2 regions of the Gryllotalpicola reticulitermitis genome follow, and region 1 is predicted to be linked to the other one. Evidence: predicted binding sites of a transcription regulator. Region 1 holds the regulator's gene; the other holds the start of a gene.
What was found. The regulator LexA, encoded in region 1, represses DNA repair genes until DNA is damaged. The targets are predictions, from matches to a motif close to TCGAACANNTGTTCGA.

Region 1 (7,433 bases):
GCGGAATGCCCATCTCCCGAATGATGATGCCCTCGGCGAGCAGCTCGTCGAACACCTCATGCGGGTGGTCGACACCGCTGAACAGCACGAAGTTGCTCCAGGTGCGGGACACGCGATAGCCGAGTGCGCGCAGTCCGTCGACGATTCGGTCGCGCTGGCGCTTGATGTCGTCGACCATCGCCAGCATCTCGTCGGCGTGCGCCAAGGCCGCCTCGGCCGCGGCCTGCGTGAGAGTCGACAGGTGGTACGGAAGGCGCACCAGGCGAAGCGCGTCACCGATGGCGGGATCGGCGGCGAGGTAGCCCAGCCGCACGCCCGCAAAGGCGAACGCCTTGCTCATCGTGCGCGAGACCACGAGTCGCTCCCGACCGGGCAGCAGCGTGAGCGCGCTGGGTTCGCCGGAAGGGAAGAACTCGGCATAGGCCTCGTCGACGATCACGATGCCTGGCGCAGCGTCGTACACGGCCTCGATGACATCGAGCGCGAGTGGCGTGCCGGTGGGGTTGTTCGGAGAGCAGAGGATCACGATGTCGGGCCGCACCCGCTCGACCCACTCGGCTGCATGACGGGCGGAGATCTCAAAATCAGCGTCTCGATCGGCGGCGACCCACTCCGTTCCGGTGCCGGTGCAGAGCAGCGGATACATCGAGTACGTGGGCGCGAAGCCGAGCGCCCTGCGGCCGGGTCCGCCGAATGCCTGCAGCAGTTGCTGAAGGATCTCGTTCGACCCGTTGGCCGCCCAGATGTTCTCACGAGTCAGCTCGTGGCCGAGGTAAGCGGCGAGGGCATCGCGCAGGCCGACGAATTCGCGGTCGGGATACCTGTTCGCGCCCGCCACCGCGGCACCGAGGCGCGCGATGATGTCTGCCTGCACGTCATCGGGAATCGGATGGGTGTTCTCGTTGACGTTGAGCTCGACCCGCACATGATTCTGCGGAGCCCCGTACGGCTCACGCCCGCGGAGATCGTCACGGATGGGGAGGTCAGAGAGCGACGTCACCCAACAATCGTAGGCGGCCACCGCCCGGCGACTGAATTACGGGCTAGTGGCTGAACTGAGGCGGGATCGCAAGCGACTGCCCCGGCATGACGACCGAGGATTGCAGGTCGTTGAAGTCCACGATCGCCGAGATGACGTCGCGCGGGTCATCGTGGGGCGCGATCTTCTCTGCGAGCTGCCAGAGGGACTCGCCCTGAGTGACCGTGACGTGCTCTACCGCTGGGGTCGAGGACTGCGATTGACCGGCGGCGCCTGCGACGCCCGAGTTGAGGCCGAACCACAGTGCAAGTGCGACGAGCGGAGCCGCGACGATCACGGCGAGGACCACACGGCCACGCGCCGTGATGCGCAGTCGCGAGCCGCGGAGCGGCGTGGACAGGTGAACAATGCTGGTGCTCATGTCAAACCTTCACTTTCGTCACTCGATTCGGAACATGCGTTCGATTTTTGGCGCATCACCGAACCTATCTTCGATATCTCCCCCGCGCAAGTGCTCGCGCATTACGCAGCTATCCACCGGTTTTCGCGACTCGCTCGAACACAACGCCTAGTAAGCGTGCTTTGTCGCTAATCTGTGGATCACTGGTTACGGATGCAACCAGGGACCACCGACATTGGGGATTCACGTGACCGCAGACACCACACCCAAGCGCCGCACCCGGAGGCGCAAGAACCTCAGCGACAAGCAGCTGGCGATCCTCGACGTGATCAAGAAGTCACTCGCGGCGCGCGGCTACCCGCCGAGCATGCGCGAGATCGGCGACGCGGTCGGGCTCGCCTCGTTGTCCAGCGTGACGCACCAGCTCAATCAGCTCGAGCTCTCCGGCTATCTGCGGCGCGATCCGAACCGCCCGCGCGCCCTCGAGATCCTCATCGATCCGCCGGCACCGACGGAGCAGACGGAGGACTTCGAAGCGAAGGCGCCCGTCGGCGACGCGATGCTCGTACCCCTGGTCGGCCGCATTGCTGCGGGCATTCCGATCACGGCCGACCAGCAGGTGGAAGAGGTATTCCCCCTTCCCCGTCGCATCGTGGGCAACGGCGATCTGTTCATGCTGAAGGTCGCGGGTGAGTCGATGATCGACGCGGCGATCTGCGACGGCGACTGGGTGGTCGTTCGCCAGCAGCAGGACGCCGTCAACGGCGACATCGTCGCGGCGATGCTCGACGGCGAAGCGACGGTCAAGGTGTTCCGCCAACGTGACGGCCACACGTGGCTGCTGCCTCGCAACTCGGCGTTCGAGCCGATTCTCGGCGACAACGCCGTCGTGCTCGGCAAGATCGTGGCGGTGCTGCGCGCGGTCTAAGGCCGCGCCGCCGCCCTCACGACAGGCCGACCGCCTCGAGGCGGTAGGGCTCGAACGGCGCGAGCCGCGTCGGGTCGATCAGGGCGGTGACCCGAGTGCCTTCTTCCGTGTATGCGGTCGCAGTGACCCGGCCGCGCTCGTGCAGCGCAGCGATCACCTCTCCGCGCTCGTAGGGCACAAGCAGCTCGACGCGCACGGCCCTGTCGGGAATCAGGCGCATGACCCGGGCGAGAACCTCGTCGACGCCCTCGCCGCTGCGCGCGCTGGCGAACACCGCACCGGGCTCCAGCCCCCTGAGCACCAGTCGCGTGTCGTCGTCGACCAGGTCCGACTTGTTGAAGACGACGAGCTCCGGAATGTCGCGGGCGCCCACCTCTCCCATGACGTCACGGACCGTCTGAAGCTGCGCTGCAGGGTCGGGGTGCGACGCGTCGACCACATGAACGATCACGTCGGCGTCCTGCACCTCCTCGAGCGTCGAGCGGAACGCTTCGACGAGCTGATGGGGCAGGTTGCGCACGAAGCCCACCGTGTCGACGAGGGTGTACGGGCGGCCATCGGCCGTCTCGGAACGTCGCACCGTCGCGTCGAGGGTCGCGAACAGTGCGTTCTCGACGAGCACGCCCGCGCGCGTGATGCGGTTGAGCAGACTCGACTTCCCCGCGTTGGTGTAGCCGGCGATCGCCACCGACGGCACCTCATTGCGACGTCGATTCGCTCGCTTCGCCTCGCGGGCGGGCTTCATCTCTCTGATCTGCCTGCGCAGTCGCGCCATGCGCGTATGGATGCGCCGACGATCGAGCTCGATCTTCGTCTCACCGGGGCCGCGGCTGCCCATGCCGTTCCCGGCACCGCCGACCTGACCGCCGGCCTGCCGGCTCATCGACTCGCCCCAGCCGCGCAGACGCGGCAGCAGGTACTCGAGCTGCGCGAGCTCGACCTGCGCCTTGCCCTCGCGGCTCTTGGCGTGCTGGCTGAAGATGTCGAGGATCACTGCCGTGCGGTCGATCACCTTGACCTTCACGACGTCTTCCAGAGCACGGCGCTGGCTCGGAGCCAACTCCGTGTCGGCGACCACGGTGTCGGCGCCGAGATGACTCACGATGCTCGCAAGCTCCTGCGCCTTGCCACGACCGAGGTACGTGCTCGGGTCGGGATGCGGTCGCCGCTGCAGCAGCCCGTCGAGCACGACAGCCCCGGCAGTCTCGGCAAGCGCCGCGAGCTCGCGCAGCGAGTTCTCGGCGTCGTCGAGCGAACCGCCGGAGTACACGCCGATCAGCACCACGTTCTCGAGCCGCAGCTGCCGGTACTCGACCTCGGTGACGTCATCGAGCTCGGTCGACAGACCGCCGACGCGTCGCAGTGACGCACGGTCTTCGCGGTCGAACTGCTCGCCGTCGGTGTCGACGAACGACGCATCCGTCACATCGAGCAGCGCCTGCGCTCGCTGGCTGAACAGTGCATAGCCTGCGGCGTGAGAGTCTGCGTTCGCGAGCACACGCGCGACGACGTCGTCGCTGTCTGTGCGAGGGGTCGTGTCGGCTGAGCCGGTGGTAGTGCGATCTTCGGTCATCGTTGAGCTCTTACTCTACTTGCGTCTGCGATGCACGTGGGCCGTGATCGCTGGGTGTTTTAGTGGACGGGGGCGGTGCTGTACGTTGCTGGCATGGCTTCGGGCGACCACTATTTCAGCGCGTCGCCGGAAAGCGACCCCAAGCTGAGGCCGATCCGCGTGCGGCTCGCGGGCCGAGATCTGACGGTCACGACGGCAGCGGGTGTCTTCAGTCCCGATCACGTCGACGTGGGCACCTCGGTGCTGCTGGCCAGTACCCCGTCACCGCCACCGGGCGGCCAGTTGCTCGATCTCGGCTGCGGGTGGGGGCCCGTCGCGCTCTCTCTTGCTCTCGGCTCGCCGCACGCAACGGTATGGGCCGTCGACGTCAACGAACGCGCACTCGACCTGGTGCGCCGGAACGCGGAGTCGTTGGGTCTCACTAATGTGAACGCCGTGCGCCCCGAGGATGTTCCGGCCGACGCCTCGTTCATGACGATCTGGTCGAACCCGCCGATCCGCGTCGGCAAGAGTGAGCTGCACAACCTGATGCAGACGTGGCTGCCGCGGCTCGAGCCGGGGTCGGATGCGTGGCTCGTCGTCGCGCGGAATCTCGGCTCAGACTCACTGCAGCGCTGGCTTGACGCGTCCCTGCCCGCCGAGTTCGGAACCACCCGGGCGACGACGAGCAAGGGGTTCCGTGTGCTCCGCGTGCGTCGCCACGGCGGCGAGCCCATCGCCGATTAGCTATGCGAGGGTGAGCTCGCCGTCGAAGACGAGCTCTGCAGGGCCGTTCAGCGCCACGTGCTCGCCGTCCTCCGCGGGGAACATGCGCACCGTGACCTCGCCGCCCGCGACGATGACCCTCCAGTCGCTCGGGGCGCGCTCACCGGCCCAGTGACGCGTCGCAAGCGCGGCCGCCACAGTGCCGGTGCCGCACGAGAGGGTCTCACCGACCCCGCGCTCGTGGACCCGCATTCGAATGCGCCCGATGCCGTCTTTGACGAGCGGGTCGCCCGGCACCACGAACTCGACGTTGGCGCCGTCGACGGGCTCGGGGTCGAGTACCGGGACATAGCTCAGGTCGAGCGCGTCCAGCTCGGCGTCGTCCGACAGCGCGACGACGACGTGCGGGTTGCCGACGTTGACGCCGAGGCCGGGCCGCGCGACGCGCAGTTCGCGGGCGTTGACGAGCGGCTCGCCGCCCTCCAACTGCCAGCGCCCCATATCGACCTGGTACCCGAGCGTTGAGCGCTGCACGTCGCGCACGCCCGCACGCGTGCCGATCGGCAGCGTGTCGCCCGGCGGCAGCAGGGCGAGTCGGCTTCGCGTCAGGAACTCGGCGTACACGCGAATCCCGTTCCCGCACATTTCGGCCACCGACCCATCGGCGTTGTAATAGTCCATGAACCACTCGGCCGCGGGGTCTTCCGCGAGCGCCGCCGCCCCGTCTGCAAGGTTCGCCGAGCGGACCGCCCTGATCACGCCGTCGGCGCCGATGCCGAAATGACGGTTGCACAGCGCCCGAACGCGCTCCGGCGTGAGCTCGAGCTGTCCCTCCGGATCTGCGATCAGTACGAAGTCGTTTCCGGTGCCGTGGCCCTTGCTGAAGCGGAGCGTGATCGCCATTCCTCCAGCCTATCGGCGGCGATCGTGGCACGAGCGGCGCCGTCGCCGCGTTCCGTGTCGAGCCAGGTCACGTGCTCATAGCGCTTGAACCAGCTGACCTGCCGACGTGCGTATCGGCGCGTGAGCGCCTGGGTCTGCGCGATCGCCTCTTCCGCCGCCAGGCTGCCGCGCAGCTGCGCGAGCGCCTGCGCATACCCGATTGCGCGAGACGCGGTGACGCCGCTCTCGAGCCCTGCTCCCCGAAGCCGGTCGACCTCGGCGACGAGGCCCGCAGCCCACATGTCCTCGACCCGCGCATCGAGTCGCCGCACGAGCTGCTCGCGCGGTGTCGACAGCCCGACGATGAGCGACGGATGCCACAACCGCGGCGCCTCAGGCAGAACCGCACCGTGCCCCGCCTCGGCGAGCTCGTGGATCTCCAGCGCGCGAACGATGCGCCGGCCGTTCGCCGGGTCGACCTTCGCCGCCGTCGCGGGGTCGAGTCGTTCGAGGCGTGCGAACAGCGCGCGCGCCCCCGAGTTCGCGAGCTCGGCCTCGAGCCGCGCACGCACCTCGCGATCGCGACCCGGGAATCGGAAATCGAAGATCACGCTCGAGACGTACAACCCTGAGCCGCCCACGAGGATCGGCACCGAGCCACGCTCGCGCACCGCCTCGACGACACCGCGAGCCTCCACCTGGTAGGCCGCGACGCTCGCCTCCTCCGTCACGTCGAGCACATCGAGCAGATGATGACGGATGCCCCGCCGCTCGCTCGGCGGCAGCTTGGCCGTGCCGATGTCCATGCCCCGGTACAGCTGCATCGCATCGGCGTTGACGATCTCGGCGGTCGCACCACGCACTGCGAGGCGCTCGGCGGTGCGAATCGCGAGGTCGGACTTGCCCGTGCCGGTCGCGCCGATGATGACGAGGAGCGGCGCGTCGGTCACGGTCAGCGCAATTCGTCGTTCGCGTCGTAGATCGGCGACGTCGCGACCTGCGACGTGCTCGTCGCGCGCAGTGACGGCATGCCGAGAGAGACCGCGGCCGCGGCACCCCCGTGGCTGTGCCCAGTCGGCACGGCGCACGAATCGGCCTGTTCGCGGTCCCACGCGACGCCCGCGCGAGTCGGGCGGATCGCGAGCGGCGCGCCGTCGGCGGAATCGGCCAGCAGATGGAACGGCGCCGCATGCGTGATGCGGACCGTGACCACGTCACCGGGCCGCGGCACGGGCGAGCCGGCCGGCACCTCGAAGTGGACGAGCCGACTGTCTTCGGCCCGACCGCTCATGCGGTGCGTCTCGCCGTCCTTCTTGCCCTCGCCCGTCGAGACCAGCACCTCGACCGTGCGACCGAGCTGCTTCTCGTTCTCTTCGAGAGAGATGCGCTCCTGCAGCGCGACGAGACGGTTGTAGCGCTCCTGGACCACTTCCTTCGGGACCTGGTCGGCCATGGTGGCCGCGGGCGTTCCCGGCCGGATCGAGTACTGGAACGTGAACGCCGACGCGAACCGGGCGGCTTCGACCACGCGCAGCGTGTCCTGGAAATCCTCTTCGGTCTCGCCGGGGAAGCCGACGATGATGTCGGTCGAGATCGCCGCGTTCGGGATCTTCGCCCGCACCCGGTCAAGGATGCCGAGGAACCTCTCGGAGCGGTACGAGCGACGCATGGCACGCAGGATGCGGTCGGAGCCCGACTGCAGCGGCATGTGGAGCTGCGGCATGACGCTCGGCGTCTCTGCCATCGCGTCGATGACATCGTCAGTGAACGCAGCCGGGTGCGGGCTGGTGAAGCGGATGCGCTCGAGCCCGGCGATCGTTCCCGCGGCGCGCAGCAGCTTCCCGAACGCCTGGCGGTCGCCGAACTCGACGCCGTAGGAGTTCACGTTCTGGCCGAGCAGCGTCACCTCGATCGCGCCCTGGTCAACGAGCGACTGGATCTCGCTCAGCACCTCGCCCGGACGCCG
Region 2 (7,433 bases), on a different contig from region 1:
ACATCCTCACGAGGGGTTCGCGGATCGTCGGGGTGCTGGACTTCGACGACGTGGTCGTCACGCATCGGGTCTACGACCTTGCGAAGGCGAGCCTGTACCTCGGGACCCTCTTCACCGACTGGGGGCCGACAGCGCCAGACATTCGGCGAGCATTCCGTGAGGGCTACGAAGCGGTGCGCCCGCTGTCCGATGCCGAGCGGGGTTGGCTGGAGATCCTGACGCTCTGGCTGGGGTTGCGCGCGGCGCAGAGTCAGCCCGAGCCGGCCCGCTGGCTTGCCGCGCTCTGAGTCGGCTACGGAGGTTCGTATTGCGGCGTCTCAGTGATGAGCCCGCGCCGTGAGTCGGCTACGGAGCTTCGTATTGCGGCGTCTCAGTGACGAACCGGCGCTGTGAGTCGGCACCGGCTGTTCGCAATGCGGCGTCTCAGGGACACGACCGCGGACGGCCGCGGAGCGATGTCGAGCTGACAAGTCGCGGCTCCCGCTTCAGTTCTGCGCAGCGGGCGCGATCACAAGCAGGTCGCCGAACTCGCAGCCGAGAACATCGCAAATGGCCGCGGCGGTGCTGAAGCGCACGGCTTTGGCGCGGTCGTTCTTGAGGACCGAGAGGTTGGCGGTGCTGATGCCGGCCCGCTCGGACAGTTCGACGAGCGTCATACCGCGCTCGGCGAGCAGGTCGTCGAGCCGGCAGTGAATCCGCCCTACTAGACGAGACCCTCGCTCCACTAGACGAGACCGTCGCTGTCGTCGCGATACGCGGCCCCGGCTCGGAACACGGCGGCGAGGGCGAGCAGTCCCACGGAGACATAGATCGGCAAGAGAGAGAACCCCGGCCCCTCGCTGATCGGTGGCGACCACTGGCCGTCGGGCTCCTGCGGGCTCGCGATCAGAACGTTCTCGGCAAGGTTCGAGCCGACGGCGTGCAGCACCTGTGCGCCCTCGAAGCCGAAGAACACGATCGCCGCGAGAGCGACGAGCGCCCTGGCCGATGCCCGTACGAACGGCGCGCCCGCGGCCATGCGCTGAGCGAGTACGAAGATACAGACTGCGATGCCGGCACCACACAGCACGCTGACGATGTCACCGAGACCGGTGACGACGATGGACGCCACGGGAACGTCGCGAACCGTGCCGGTCATCTGCGTGAAGTACGCGGTGCTGCCCTGTGCAACGTAGGGCGCGCCGGACATCTCGTAGTGCGTGGGCTGCGGTGCCGGGAAGCCGGGGTTCCACGTCATGATGATTCCGCTCGAACGCTGTCCGAGACGTGTGCTGAGCTGAACGACCGCATCGACGAGCTCGATCGCCGCGAGCACGAGATACGCGAGCGACGTCCAGTAGATGAACCGAACCGCGTGCGATCGCGTAAGTGGGCGACCTGCTTCATCGACAGTGGACACGCGATAGAACATATCGATATTCGTTGGGCCTGTCACCGGCTTTGTCGCCTGGTGCCGGTGCCGGTGCCGGTGCCAGTGCCAGTGCCGGTGCCAGTGCTACTGCCGCTGCCGACACCGCTGCCGACACCGGTGCCAGTGCGGGTGTCGGTGCGAGTGCTACGTCCCGGATCGTCTGTCAGGACCCCCGAGTCTGCCCTCGCACCCACTTCACCCTCAGTGCGCAGCTGCATCATGAGCGCACTCTTCGACACGAGACGCGTCGGTTCCTTGCCTGGCCAGTGCAGCCAGTAGTTCGTGCCGCGCCTCTCGATATGGGCGCGGTGGTTGTGCAGGTTGAGGTGGTGGAAGCGGCACAGCAAGACTCCGTCGCGGGTTTCAGTTCGCCGGTTGGCGGGCCCTTCGCCCCACGGATTGATGTGGTGACCCTCGCAGGCAACCGCCGGCATGGCACAGCCGGGCTGGAGGCAGCCGCGATCGCGCAGGGCCATGGCCCGACGCTGTCGACCAGAGAACGTGCGCTCGTGCTTGGTGATGTCGAGCGCCTGCCCGGTCTCGTCGAACAGGATCGCGCCGAGCCGCCCGTCGCAGATCGCTGCGAGCAGCTGCGGCCCGGTGGCCGGCTCGCTCGACCCCTCCGCCCACGCGATTCCGGTCTCGGGCACAAGGCACGCTCCGTCATCGGCCCGGGGGCAGCGGCTGTGATCGTCCTGCTGGTGGCGGCGCGCCAGGTTCTCGGCGGCGACAGCCTGGTGCAACTCGTTTGTAGTGACCGCGATGGTCACACTCGACCCCGTACCGGCCGGGGCCGCAGCCCGCGCCGCGTCGCCGGCACCCGCACTGATCGCGGAGAGTCCGGTGGTGAGGGCGTTCACGAGCGTGTCGGCGAGAAGCTGCTCGTTGCTGCGCGCGTCTCGCTCGAGTTCGGAAGCTCGTGCACGCTCGTCGTCGGTCATGAACCGCGGGCCGCCGAGGCGAGGCGCGAGCTGGCGATACAGCGGTGCCCAGATCTGCCGGTCTGTGAGCGGATCGACAAGCAGGTGGTAGGCGACCATACCGTCGGTGCGGGTGATGCGTTTGAGTGACCGCTGCTCATGCAGCCGCTGCGCGTTGTGCGCGGCCCACTCTCGATCGAGGCAGGCGCGCATCGCGGTCGCAGCACGCTTCAGGTCTTCCGGTGTCAGACCCCCGTCCCAGCAATCGACGATCAGGCCGAGGGCCGCCTGCCGCCACCGCGAAGCCGCGTCAGCACAGCGAGGCTCACCGAGCCCGGCCTTGAGCCGGTCGGCCTGGTCGACGGTCAGCCACCCGTTGCGTACCGCGACAGCGACCGGCGCGTCCCACGCACCGGGCAACCCTGTCAGGTCGTCGACGGACCTGGCCGCGCATTCAGTGAGTACGGGCGCGCCCGGCTCGGTTTCCGAGTTGTCATCGGCCGCTGAGCCGTCGCCCGTCGGCGCTGGCGGCAACGGGGCCACGGCGTGCGCAGTCTCGAGCATGCCGCCGATGCGGACGGCCTTGATCGCGTCGCCGCGCGTGCTGCCGGTGATCTTCTGCACCAGTTCGGCCCCGGTGCGCACGCCCGCCCGCCGGGCCAGCGACGCCGGGCCGAGGTCACGGGCCGATTTCCTCTCGATGTCTGCCGCCAGCACCGCGATCGCGGCGTCGACGTGACGGCGCAATCTCGACAATTCACCCAGCAGCGCGGTCGCCGACGCATCCGCCAGCGCGGAGAGCTCATCGACGCCGGGCAGCGCTCCCACTGCCGTGGCGGTCAGCTCGCGCACCCGCTGGACGATTTCGGTCATGGAATAAAGCTACGAGAAACCACTGACATTCGGGCCGAGTGAGCCAGCCTGTGGATAACTCGATCACACCCGAACAACGCCGACTCCGAGACATCCGCTCGATCACGTATTCTATTCTCGGCATTCGAGATTCGCCCGCGAGCCTTACCCGCGCATCACCCGCTCTGCGCCGCGAGCCACTCCCGAATCGTCGGCAGCGCGTCGGGGTGGCGCGGCGTGCGCCCGTGGGTCGCGCCGTCCAGAAGCCGCACGGGTGTCGTCGGCCGGTACGACTGCATGCGCGCCGCCGCCCGCACGCGGATGTGGTCCTCGGTGCCCGCGACCATGAGCAGCGGCATGGGCAGGGTCGAGAGGGCGTGGGCGGGCACTCCGGGGTCTTCTTCGGTCTTGCGCATATAAGCCGCGAGCGCCTGCGGATCGTTCGCGAGCAGTGCGAGCGCGGTCGCACTGTCGAGCGGGTGCCCAAGGTGCTCGGCCCAGCGGTCGACGAACGCCTGCATGCCGCGCGCCACGATCGTGTCGATGACGCCGGGGAAGAAGGTCGCGTCGAAGATTCCCTGGCCGCCGGTGCGGGGAGATCCGCCGAGCGTGACGAGGCTCGCGAGCCGCCCCGGGTGCGAGTATCCGATCTCGAACCCGACGCGAGCGCCGAGTGAGTATCCGATGTAGTGCGCACGCTCGACGCCGACGGCCTCCATGACGGTGAGCACGTCGCCGACGAACAGTGCCTGGTCGTAGGAATCCTCGTCATAGGGCTTGTCACTGCGGCCGTGCCCCCGCAGATCGAGCGTGATGACCCGGTGCGTCGCCTGCAGCTCGCGTACCCAGCCGAATCCGCGCCAGATCGCCTGCGTGAGTGCGGTGCCGTGCACCAGCACGACGGCCGGCGCATCGGGGCGGGCGCCTTCGCCGAACACGCGGTAAGAGATACGGGTGCCGTCGAGCGGGTTCTCGACCAGGTCCACAAGATCCACGCGATCACGGTAGCGGCTCGCGCGCAGCACGGTTCGCGCTCAGCACAGGGCACGCGCCGAAGCATGCGCGACTCTCACACCGGGGCGCCCGCGGCGCGGGACGCACTGCGCACCCAGGTAGCCTGGACTCTGTGGCGCGCGCAGTCATCCTCGGCGGAACCGGCCTGATCGGCCGCGCGGTCGCGACCCGGCTGCTCGATGCGGGCTGGCAGGTCGACGTGACGGGTCGAGACGCGTCCCACCTGCCTGAGCGGCTGGCGGTTGCGCCCGGGCTGACCTTCACAGCGGTCGATCGAGCGGATGCCCGCGCGCTCCGCTCCGTCGTCGCCGAGGGCGCCGAACTCATCGTCGATTGCCTGTGCTTCACGGAATCCGATGCTCTTCTCATTGCGCCGTTCCTCGCTGACGCCGACGCTTCGGTGATGCTCTCGACCAAGGCCGTGTACGTCGACGAGTTCGGCAATCACGGCAACTCGCTCGCGAAGCCGGTTTTCCCGCTGCCGATCGGTGAGAGCGATCCGACTGTCGCGCCCGGCCGCGGCGATCCCACGAGCCGGGACGGCTACGGCCAGAACAAGGTGGCGGCTGAGAATGCGCTGCTCGACTCGGGGCTGCCGGTGACGGTGCTGCGCGCGGGGAAGGTGCACGGCGAGGGCGCGAAGCGCCCGCGTGAGTGGGTGTTCGCGAAGCGCGCACTCGATGGGCGCGGGCAGCTCGCGCTCGCGCATCGGGGTCGCGGAGGAGATCACACCACGGCGGCCGCGAACATCGCCTCACTCGTCGAGGTGGTAGCGGCGCAACCCGCAACCCGGGTGCTCAACGTCGGCGATGCGGATGCCCCGACAGGGCTGCAGATCGCCGAGACCGTCGCCGGGCGCCTCGGGCACAGCTTCGAGCCTGAGCTGCTCGATGACGACACCGACCCGGTCTACGGCGCTCACCCGTGGGACGTCGTGCCGCCGGTCGTGCTCGATCTCGCCGCGGCCGAGCGACTCGGCTGGCGGGGCGAGACGTTCCCCGCGACCGTCGGCGCCGAGCTGGACTGGCTGCTGCGCGAGCACGAGCTGGGGCGAACGGATGCTTTAGCCGACGACCCGTATTTCGCCCCGTTCCTCGACTACCGCCTCGAGGACGCCTATCTGCTGCTCCGCAGCCTCGAGAGAAAGCTCATATGACCCCGACTCAGCGCCTCGCCGTCTCGTCGACTCCCCCCGGGGAGCCGATGTCGGAGCACGGCCATGCGAACAAGAGCCACCTGGTGCTTGTGCGGCATGGCCAGACTGAGTGGAGCCTGTCCGGTCGTCACACGAGTGTGACCGATCTGCCGCTGACGCCCGCGGGGGAGCGGGAAGCGTCTGCGATCGCGGACCTGCTGAACGGGCATCCGTTCGGACTCGTGATGTCGAGTCCGCGCACTCGCGCGATTCACACCGCTCAGCTCGCGGGTTACGGTGACCAGCTGGTGGTCGATGACGACCTGGCCGAGTTCGATTACGGCGCCTACGAGGGGCTCACGACACCGCAGATCACGGAGCAGCGTGGGCTGAGCTGGAATCTGTGGCGAAACGGCGTGCCGGCCGGCGCGACTCCGGGGGAGTCGGCAGCCGACGTGCAGAAGCGGGCGAAGCGCGTCATTGCGCGGGCGCTCGACGTGATGTGGCAGGGCGAGGACGTCATCGCGTTCGCCCACGGCCACTTCCTACGTGCGATGGCCGCAGCGTGGCTCGGTCTTCGGCCGGTCGACGCGCAGGCCTTTCAGTTGTCGACGGCGACGGTGAGCGTGCTCGGGTTCGAGCACGCCCAACCTGTCGTCGTCAGGTGGAACACGCCAGGCGTGTTCCGGTTGTCGGATTCCTGACCGCCGGTTTCCGGGCAGCCGGGCTCCGACGCGCGCGGGTTACAGGTCGACGGTGTCGCCGGCGACGATGTCGAGCAGCTCGCCGCCGTTCTGCTGCGCGGCCCAGCCGATGCGATCCTTCGCCATGGCCTGTCCGGGGGCGGAGTTGATCGCCTCGTGCGTCGGGAAGGCGCGGCGCGGCTTCACGTCGAGAACGAAGTCGATCGTCTCGCCGAACTTGAGCCACGGGGCGCTCGACGGGGTCGCGAGCACATCGACCTCGACGCCGTCGGGCACGGTGAACGCGTCACCGGGGTAGTAGACGGCGCCGCCATCGACGGAGACGGCGACGTTGTCGACCACGGGGATGGACGAGTGGATGACGGCGTGCTTGCCGCCGAAGAACTCGAGTGAGAAGGGGCCGGCCGTGATCGTGTCGCCGGGGTTCACGGCCGTGACGTCGAAGCTCTTCACGGCGTCCTTGACGCCCTGCGGTCCGTAGATGGGAACTCCAGGGTTCGCGGCGCGGATCGCCTCGAGGTGCGGGTCGTCCCAGTGGTCGGCGTGCTCGTGGGTGATGACGACGGCGGCGACGTTCTCGACGTCGGGCAGGGGGCGGGCGAAGTTGCCCGGGTCGACGACGAGCTTCTCGCCGTCCTTCTCGAGGATGAACGCGGCATGTTCCAGCTTCGTGATGCGCATGTTTCCAGGCTATTCGGTTCGCCTATGCCGCCAACCCATGGATACCCCTAGATTGTGAGCCATGCCGCCGCTCCCGTCGACGCCGATGCCGATGCCGACGTCGAGACCGACGCGAGTGGTCGTCGCCGTCAGTCCGGCTGCCGCGTTCGGCCGCCATCACGGCGCCGGCGACTCCGTGTGCGAGGTGCTCGAGGCAGCCGGGCACGCGGTCGTGCCGGTTGTGGAGCAGAACTTCGAGCTCCTGCGTCGCGAGGTGGAACGAGAGCTGGAGAACGCGGCCGAGAGCGGCGCGCTGGTCGTCGTCGGCGGCGATGGCATGGTGAGCCTCGGCGTCAACGCCGTCGCGCAGACGGGCATCCCGCTCGGAGTGGTCCCCATCGGCACCGGCAACGACACGGCGCGGAACATCGGCATGCCGATCGGCGAGCCGGCCGCCGCCGGCCGACTGATCGCGGCGGCTCTCGAACGGCCACCGCATGCGGTCGACGCGGCGCTCGTCACCCACGGGGTGCACTCGACCTGGGTTGTCGGTGTGGTCTCCGCGGGATTCGACGCGGCAGTCAATGAGCGCGCGAACGTGATGACCTGGCCGAAGAGCCAGCGCAGATACACGATCGCGGTGGTCAGCGAGCTGTTCACGTTCCGAGCGCCCCGCTACCGGCTCACGGTCGACGGCGAGTCGCGCGAGTTCGACGCCATGCTGGTGGCGGTCGCGA

Region 2: the regulator LexA is predicted to act here: its motif matches at 3,303-3,318, upstream of ACFOYW_RS05030 (HNH endonuclease signature motif containing protein).

What each region holds. Positions count from the first base shown of each region.
Region 1 is NZ_JBHSCN010000004.1:194,016-201,448, reverse strand. It holds gene ACFOYW_RS07060 (histidinol-phosphate transaminase) at 1-1,000, opposite strand, end outside; gene ACFOYW_RS07055 (LysM peptidoglycan-binding domain-containing protein) at 1,044-1,400, opposite strand; gene lexA (transcriptional repressor LexA) at 1,627-2,307, shown strand; gene hflX (GTPase HflX) at 2,324-3,880, opposite strand; gene ACFOYW_RS07040 (class I SAM-dependent methyltransferase) at 3,974-4,606, shown strand; gene dapF (diaminopimelate epimerase) at 4,607-5,488, opposite strand; gene miaA (tRNA (adenosine(37)-N6)-dimethylallyltransferase MiaA) at 5,431-6,417, opposite strand; gene miaB (tRNA (N6-isopentenyl adenosine(37)-C2)-methylthiotransferase MiaB) at 6,420-7,433, opposite strand, start outside.
Region 2 is NZ_JBHSCN010000003.1:205,318-212,750, forward strand. It holds gene ACFOYW_RS05015 (phosphotransferase enzyme family protein) at 1-287, shown strand, start outside; gene ACFOYW_RS05020 (helix-turn-helix domain-containing protein) at 486-725, opposite strand; gene ACFOYW_RS05025 (hypothetical protein) at 725-1,399, opposite strand; gene ACFOYW_RS05030 (HNH endonuclease signature motif containing protein) at 1,432-3,204, opposite strand; gene ACFOYW_RS05035 (alpha/beta fold hydrolase) at 3,360-4,178, opposite strand; gene ACFOYW_RS05040 (NAD-dependent epimerase/dehydratase family protein) at 4,310-5,353, shown strand; gene ACFOYW_RS05045 (histidine phosphatase family protein) at 5,350-6,036, shown strand; gene ACFOYW_RS05050 (MBL fold metallo-hydrolase) at 6,076-6,717, opposite strand; gene ACFOYW_RS05055 (diacylglycerol/lipid kinase family protein) at 6,779-7,433, shown strand, end outside.